DNA from 2 places in the Promicromonospora alba genome. Region 2 is predicted to be linked to the other one. Evidence: riboswitches for the same ligand, from Rfam matches in the RefSeq annotation. Region 2 holds a riboswitch; the other holds the start of a gene.
What was found. Region 2 has a riboswitch for cyclic di-AMP ahead of ACFO6V_RS15035 (C40 family peptidase). Riboswitches for the same ligand answer to the same signal wherever they lie in the genome.
Positions count from the first base shown of each region.

Region 1 (4,205 bases), on a different contig from region 2:
AGCGCGAGCACGTCCTCGATCGGCTCGGCCAGCACGGAGTCGAGGGAGGCGAGCGTGGCCCGGAGCGCCTGGTCGCGGGCGGCGTCGGGTGCGGTGCGGAAGAGCCGCGCCGGCATGTGCAGCCCGAACAGCGTGATGGTCTGCGCGTCCGTCCCGGCGAGCCCGGGACCGAGGATCGTCCGGTCGGTGAGTGTGTGGCAGTAGATCTCGCTGGGCGGCAGGTCGGGGATGCGCCCGGCGGCGGCCTGCGCGTGCGCCCCCTGGAGCTGCGTCAGGGACTCGTTGACGTGCAGGGTCCCGCTGAACGCCGCGACGGGGTCGACGTCGTCGCGCAGCCTGGGCAGGCGGGTCAGCAGCATGTTCACCTTGAGCTGGGCGCCCTCCGGATAGTCGGCAGTCGTCGAGGGGTCGCCGCCCAGCAGCCGGTCCAGCTCCGCCGGGGCGCACGCCGCGAGCACGTGGCCGGCCGTGACGCCCTGGGTGCGCCCGTCGGCGTCGGTCCAGGCGACCTCCGCGCCGGAACCGCCGGAGGTCCCGGGATCGACGGCGGTCACCGTCGCCGAAGTGACGATCGTCGCGCCGGCCGCCACCGCGGCATCGCGCAGGGCGCCCGAGACGGCGCCCATGCCGCCCACCGGCACGTCCCAGTCGCCGGTCCCGTTGCCGATGACGTGGTAGAGAAAGCAGCGGTTCTGCCGCAGGGACGGCTCGTCGACGTCGGCGAACGTGCCGATCAGGCCGTCGGTGGCCGCGACCCCGCGGACCACGTCGTCGGCGAAGGTGCGGCGCAGCACCTCCCCGAGGGGCTCCTCGAACAGCGCGCGCCAGGCCTCCTCGCCGACCCCGTCGACCACGAGGTCCCGGACCGTCGAGCGCGGGAGCAGGGGTTCGGTGAGCGTCGGCGCGAGCCGGCGGGCGACCTCCGCGGTCATGGCGTAGAAGCGGCCCCAGGCCTCGAAGTCGGCGTCCGATCCGGTGAGACGCCGGAACGAGGCGCGCGTGGCGGCGTCGTCCTGGCTGTCGACAAGGAGGCCGCCGTCGGCCACCGGTGTGTACGAGGACCAGCGGCGGCGCTTCAGCGTGATGGGCAGCCCCAGCTCGTCGATCACCCGGCGAGGCAGGAGCGAGACGAGGTAGGAGTAGCGCGAGAGCCGCGCGTCCACCCCGGCGAAGGGGCGGGCCGAGACGGCTGCGCCGCCCACGTGGTCCGCGCGTTCGAGGACGAGGACGGACCGGCCGCCACGGGCGGCATAGGCCGCGGCGGTGAGGCCATTGTGACCCCCGCCTACCACCACGACGTCGTACCGGGAACGCATCGAATCGGTCATGGACGCCATAGTGGCATGGGGCACAGATTGCCAAGGACGTTCCATCACAGGTCGCTATGTGACCTAATCGTGACATTTGCGCGAGGGGCAGGTACGGTCAATCTCGCCTCTCCAGCAACGGGGAGGTCCAGGCCCGGACGCCGAACCCTGTCACCGGACCTTGGCAGCCAGAACCGTGACAGGGGCGGGGGAACCAAGTAAGCGGGCACGTGAGTGTCCTTGGGGTGAAGCCTCCTTGCGAGGCCGGGTGAATCGCTCTCCCATCCGAACCCGACAGCTCACTTCGTAGGCGTCCGAGGAGATCACTGGTGACCGTACTCACCGACCGCACCCACGACTGGGCGGACGACCAGGCAAACCGTCCCAGCAACCGGGGCAGGCACCGCGCCGACGGCCCCGCGCTCACCCCCTTCACCGCACTGACCCAGACCGCTGCCGAGAACGCTGCCCGGACCGGCGCCATCGCGGTCGTCACGTCCGGCATGCTGGCGTCGGTATTCACCCAGACCGCCCACACCGCGCCCGCCGAGACGCACACGCAGGCCGCGCTCGCGAACGCCACGCCGGTCAGCAACACCATCAGCAACACGGTCGACAGCACGACCCGCGCCGGGTTCGCCGAGAACCTGGTGACCAAGGTCAAGGTCACCCAGGACGCCGACTTCTACGCCGAGCGCGGACGCGTGTCCGTGACGCCGTACGCGGAGACCGAGGAGGGCATCGCCGAGGCCAAGGCCAAGGCGGAGGCCGAAGCGCGTGCCAAGGCGGAAGCCGAGGCGAAGGCAAAGGCCGAGGCTGAGGCCGAGGCTGAGGCAGCCGAAGCCGCCGCGGAGGCCGAGGCAGCCGCCGAGGCAGCGGCAGCAGCCGCATCCTCCTCGTCGGGGCTGGGCCAGCAGGCCGTCAACCTCGCACTCGAGTACGTCGGTGTGCCCTACGTGTGGGGCGGAGCCTCCCCCAGCGGCTTCGACTGCTCCGGGCTCATCCAGTACGTCTACGGCCAGCTCGGCATCTCGGTCCCCCACAGCTCGAGCGCCATCTCGACCATCGGATACCAGGTCTCCGCCGCCGCCGCCCAGCCGGGCGACATCGTGTGGACGCCGGGCCACGTCGCCCTCTACGCGGGCGACGGCATGGTCGTCGAGGCCCAGCAGCAGGGCACCCCCGTGCAGTACGGCGAGATGTGGCAGAACAACCCGGTGTTCATCCGGGTGACGGGCTGACGCCTACTCCCCCACGCCGGACCACTCCAGACCGCGAGGTGTGTCGCGCCAGCCCCCTGGCGCGACACACCTCGTGCTCGTCCCGGACCAGTTCGGGATCATGGTCCGGTAACGTCCCGGGCGTGAAGATCCTCGTACCGGACGTGCCCTTCGACCTCGACTTCCCGTCCCTGCTGCCCGACGGCGGAGCCTCCTTCGCACCCGGCGGCGCCGACACCGTCGTCGCCTATGCGATGAACGAGCCGGTCCCCGAGGAGCACACCGACGCCGAGATGCTGGTCACCTGGTCCAGCCCGCCCAAGATCCTCGCCGACGCCGCCCGCCGGCTTCCCCAGCTGCGCTGGGTGCAGACCCTCTCCGCGGGGCCCGACGTCGCGCTGCGCGCCGGGTTCGGGCCCGACGTCGTCATCTCCTCCGGCCAGTCCCTGCACGACGACACGGTCACCGAGCACACCCTGGCGCTGGTCCTGGCGACGGTTCGCCGCATCGACGTCTCCCTCGCGGCGCAGCGGGAGCACCACTGGGCCAAGGAGATCGCGTTCGCGCAGGCCGACCCGGTCACCGGCCGCGAGTACACGCTCGACGGCGCACGCGTCACGATCTGGGGTTTCGGGTCGATCGCCCTGCGGCTGGCGCCGCTGCTGACCGCGCTCGGTGCGCGGGTCACCGGTGTCGCCTCACGTGCGGGCGAACGCTCCGGGTACCCCGTGGTGGGGCCGGACGGCCTGGACGCCCTGCTCGCCGAGACCGACCTGCTCATCTCGCTGCTGCCCGCGATCCCCGCCACGCGGCACATCCTCGACGCCCGCCTGCTGGGCCTGCTCCCGCCGACTGCCCGGTTCGTGAACGTCGGCCGAGGTGCGACGGTGGACGAGGACGCGCTCGCCGACGCGCTGCGGTCCGGGCGGCTCGCGGGAGCCGCGCTCGACGTCATGGAGACGGAGCCGCTGCCGGAGGACTCCCCGCTCTGGGACCTCCCGAACCTGATCCTCACGCCGCACGTGGCGGGTGGCCGTCCGCGAGGCGCCGCCCGCTTCCTTGCGGACCAGCTCACGGCCTGGCGCACGGGCGCGGAACTCCGCAACGTGGCCACGAGGTAGTGCCGCGAAGTAGAGCAGGTGTCCGGACACCCCCTCTACTTCGGCATCAGCCTGTTGTCGAGGTAGAGGGGGTGTCCGGACGCATGCTCTACCTCGCCCGGGGGGCCGGCTGGCAGATCGGGCAGCTGAACGACGAGCGGTTCATGAACGCGTCCCGGCGCACCAGCGCACCGCAGCGTCGGCACGCCTCGTTCTCCTGCCCGTACACCGCGAGCGAGCGGTCGAAGTATCCCGACTCCCCGTTCACGTTGACGTACAGCTCGTCGAAGCTGGTGCCGCCCTGGGCCAGCGCCTCGCGCATCACCTCGGCGGCCGAGTCCAGCACCCGGCGCACGTCCGCGGCCTTGAGCTTGTCGGTCGGCCGGGCCCAGTGCACCTGGGCGCGCCACAGCGCCTCGTCGGCGTAGATGTTGCCCACGCCGGAGACGACCGTCTGGTCCAGCAGCGCGCGCTTGACCTGGGTCCGACGGCGGCGCACCCGGCGGACCAGGGCGTCCAGGTCCAGGTTCGGGTCGAGCAGGTCACGGGCGATGTGCGCGACCGGCTGCGGCAGGAGG
Region 1 is NZ_JBHSFI010000012.1:3,534-7,738, forward strand. Features, by position in the region: gene ACFO6V_RS27875 (phytoene desaturase family protein) at 1-1,328, opposite strand, end outside; cyclic di-AMP (ydaO/yuaA leader) riboswitch at 1,484-1,635, shown strand; gene ACFO6V_RS27880 (C40 family peptidase) at 1,637-2,548, shown strand; gene ACFO6V_RS27885 (NAD(P)-dependent oxidoreductase) at 2,671-3,648, shown strand; gene mutM (bifunctional DNA-formamidopyrimidine glycosylase/DNA-(apurinic or apyrimidinic site) lyase) at 3,737-4,205, opposite strand, start outside.
Region 1: linked by a shared signal. The riboswitch ahead of ACFO6V_RS27880 (C40 family peptidase) and the one ahead of ACFO6V_RS15035 (C40 family peptidase) in region 2 are both predicted to bind cyclic di-AMP.

Region 2 (4,205 bases):
CCCACTGCTTGTCCCGGAGGGGGTCGTTGGTGGCGGCCTGCGCACCGGGTGCCACGGCGACGAGCACCGCCACGGTGAACGCCGCGGAGGTGGCGGCGCCGACGAGTGACTTCCTGTTCATGTGTGCCCCCATGTGTTCGCTCGCGGGCCGGATACCCCCGAACTGGGACAAACCTATGGGGACCGGACAAGCGTCGAACAGGGTCGGAGACGCACGGCGGGTGAAAATTTACACGCCCGCAACCAGCAGGAACGCGCGCTGCCGCCTCAGGCCCAGGCCTCGGACAGCTCGCCCTCGTCCGCCGCCTCCCGGGAGAGCCGGAGCGCTGCGATCGCCGCACCGAGCAGCAGGGCGACCACCCAGGCGCCCAGCTGGTGCACGTCGGGCACCATCGCCGCCGAGGCGAGCTCGTGTGCCACGATCGCCGCCGCGGACAGCGGGTTCTCCGTGAGCGCTGAGCCCGGCCAGATGTTCTCCTGGACGGCCAGGAGGGCCGGCCCTGCTGCCTGCAGCACCCACACGATGCCCGCGGTCGGCAGCCAGCCCAGAAGCTCGAGCGGCCGACTGTCCACCGCCAGGCCGAACGCGATACCGAGCGCCACCGCGAAGATCCACCACGTTCCGGTGGGAGACACCAGGTTGCCCGGCACCAGACCCCACAGCCAGCCGTCCAGGAGCACGACAGGCAGGGCCAGGGCGGGCCCACGCAGGACGGCCGGGCCCAGGGCCACCAGGAGGCCGGCCGCCAGCCCTACGAGCCCGGCAGCGACGGTGACGACGAGCATCCCGAGCGGTGCGGCATCACCGGGAGCGCTGCTTCGGATCGCGAGCAGGTACGAGGCACCGCCCGCTGCGGACATGGCGAGCAAGGTGCCCGTCGTCGCGGCAGCCGCGCCCGCCCTCGCCGAAGCCGGAATGCCCGCCGTGACGCCGCCGAGCAGGCCGCCGATCAGCGCCATGACGACCAGACCGACCACTGCGTCGTCGGCGGTGAACGGCAGCGGCAGGAATCCGGTGGAACGCACTGCCGAGGCCTCAGTAAGGCCTATGACCTCGTACAACGCCTGCAGGAGCCAAGGCAGAAACCCGCACACCCACCAGACGACGGCACTGATGGGAAGCACCCACCAGGCGGAGACGCGATATGCGCTTTCACCCATGCCGCCGAACGGTAGCCGATGTATGTGATGTCGGTCATAGCCCATGAAGACCGGAACGGCGCAAATCTGCGCCTTCTGCGGGTGAGACCGGAATGCGTAACCCGATCGTGACTTTTCTGGGGAAGGTGTGTACTTTGACTTCTGCCCCACCACATCGGCGGGGCCGTGAACCGGACGCCGAATCCTGTCACCGGTTCATGACCAGACGTTCGAGACAGGAGCGGGGGACCCACCTTCCCGGGCGACAGCACCATCGTCGCCCTCGGGGTGAAGCCGGACGGAACCCCCCAGTAGCCGTGCGGCCGGGTGTGTACTCCTACCCGAACCCGACAGCTGACCTCGCAGGCGGTACAGGAGACATTTAGGTGACGAACTCCATTCGCGGACGGCATCGTGACAGCCGTCCGGCCATGACGCCGCTGACCATCCTTGCTCGTACCGCCACAGAGAACGCAGGCACCGTAGCCCGCCGAGGAGCCATCGCCGCAGCAGCCGGTGGCGTCCTGATCTCGACCATCGCGACGACGGCCCACGCGGCCCCCGCCATGGATCTGAAGACCGACGTGAAGTCCGCCAAGCTGAACACGGTCGACCTGCGCTCCCTGACCGCGGTGGCCAAGCAGGCAGTTGCCGCGGCCCCGACCGTCACGGTCCCGTCCGACGCGAAGATGCCGATCGAGATGGAAGCCCTGGGCACCTCGTCGGACGCCGACGGCAAGAAGGGCGACGGCCCCGCCGTGGTCTCGGTCGACGCGCCGGACCCGGTACCGCTCGGCGAGCAGGCCATCAACGTCGCCTTCAACTACCTCGGCATCACGTACGTGCTGGGCGGTAACTCGCCGGCCGAGGGCATGGACTGCTCCGGCCTCATCCAGTACGTGTACGCGCAGCTCGGCGTGAACCTGCCGCACTCGTCCGGCGCGATGCTCAGCTCCGGCTACCAGGTCACCTACCCGGAGCCCGGCGACATCGTCTGGACGCCCGGCCACGTGGCCCTCTACGCGGGCGACGGCATGATCATCGAGGCGTGGGCCGCCGGCATGCCGGTGCGCTACACCGAGATGTGGCAGAACAGCCCGACGTTCATCCGCGTCGTCTGAGCCGTAGGTGCAGCGCAGGGTGCGGGCCGAGGAACGAGGCACGCGCCCGGAGCGGAACCGCAGGCTCAGGCGACACAGATAGAGCCTGAACTACCGCAGTACATCGAATGCAGCACATCGCGAGGCGTCGCCTCCGCGCCGGGTTTCCGCCCGACGCCGGAGGCGGCGCCTCTCGCGTGTCCGGGGTCGTTCACTCCGGCCAGTCGCAGTAGTCCGCGACGAAGGAGTAGAGGTCAGAACGCGCGGTGTCGGGCATCGGCACGTAGACCGGCTCCTGCCGGACGCCGCCGACGCGTGCGGAGACCGGCAGGAACGTGCCCCGCTTGTCCTCAGCCACCGCATGGACGTCGCAGCGGGCGGGCACCACGGCGAGGACCACCTCGCCGGACTCCTGCCCCGCCAGGTCCCGGCCGGCCCAGCCCGAAGCGTGTCCACCCGGGTCCGCATTGCTCATCAGGGTCGTCTCGGCGATCCGGTCGAGGGTGACCTCCGGGCCGCCGTCGACCCGCTCGATCCGCAGGGTGACCAGAGCGGTCAGCTCACCGTCGCGGGTCTCGACGGGGACGTCGGCATCGACAGCGAGGCCGGCGCCGGCCGCTACGGCCGCTGCCGAGCAGTCCACCGTGTGGTTCCGGGCGAGGTGCCCTACGGGATCGCTTACCTCGTCCACGGGGATGTCGGTCGCCGGACCCAGGTCGTCGCCCTCGCCGAGGGCAAGCGTGATCGTGGCGGACGGCGCAGCATCCTCCTCCGCCGCCAGGTCCCCACACCTCGCCTCGCCCAGCCCCACGTAGACAGCGCGCGTGGCGCCGGGCCGCAGCACGAGCGTGCGCCCCTCCTTGGTGGGGTGTGACGGCCCGAACTGCTCGGTCCGCAGGGCCCCCGACAGGAGCGTCATCGTCTCGTCGGAGTCGTTGGTGACCTCGAGCCGGATCTCCCGCTCGGCGTACTGCTCGCGGCCCTGCGCCACCTCGACGCTGAGGTGGGAGGCGACGTCGTCGGGCACCGGGCCCTTCGCGGACGACGGCGCGCCGCCGCCCGTACACGCGACCGCGGCCGCGCCGACCACCGACGTCAGAAGGACGAGGATGGCGACGCGGCCGCGGTGTGCTGCGATCAAGCGGTCTTGCGGCGGCCGAAGATCGCCTGGACGATCAGGATCACGATGATCGCGCCGATCACCGAGAAGAGCCAGCTCTCCCAGGACCAGAACTCGTCCAGGCTGACGTTGAAGATGAGCCCGCCGAGCCAGCCGCCGAGCATGGCGCCGAGCACACCGAGGAGCAGCGTGAGCCAGAAGCCACCCGGCTGCTTACCCGGGATGACGATACGGGCGATCACGCCGGCGATCAGCCCAAGGATGAGAAACGCAAAGAAACCCATGATGTGTTTCCTCCAGAGTGGTGTGGCTTGCTTGCGACTACCTCAGCACTGTTCGGGCCGACTTGCCACCGGACCCGCCGAATCAGTCCCAAATCGGGACATTGCACGCAGCAAACCGAGGCGGACGCCCGCGCTACAGTTCGGCCGGGCAAGGGCCTGAGGCAGGACCGGAGCAAGGACTCCGGGCACGTACAGCAAGGGAGACCGCATGAACCAGGCGATCGGCACACCGGCCGAGCCACGGATCGAACCACGCACCTGGCGGGGGCGGCTCCGCGCGTTCCTCGACCAGAGGTGGTTCGTCAACCTCGTCCTCGTCGTGATCCTGGCAAACGCCCTGATCCTGGGCGCGGAGACCATGGTGAGCGGAGCCGCGCTCGACATCCTGATGGGCATCGACCACACCATGCTCGGCTTCTTCGTGGTCGAGCTGCTCCTGCGAATCGTCGCCCACGGCCGCAAGTTCTTCCGCGACCCGTGGAACCTGTTCGACCTCGCCGTCGTCGGCATCGCGGTGCTCCCGGCCAGCGAGTCCCTGTCCGCCCTGCGTGCCCTGCGGGT
Region 2 is NZ_JBHSFI010000004.1:914,335-918,539, forward strand. Features, by position in the region: gene ACFO6V_RS15025 (S8 family serine peptidase) at 1-121, opposite strand, end outside; gene ACFO6V_RS15030 (hypothetical protein) at 268-1,026, opposite strand; cyclic di-AMP (ydaO/yuaA leader) riboswitch at 1,327-1,524, shown strand; gene ACFO6V_RS15035 (C40 family peptidase) at 1,527-2,261, shown strand; gene ACFO6V_RS15040 (hypothetical protein) at 2,452-3,381, opposite strand; gene ACFO6V_RS15045 (GlsB/YeaQ/YmgE family stress response membrane protein) at 3,378-3,644, opposite strand; gene ACFO6V_RS15050 (ion transporter) at 3,853-4,205, shown strand, end outside.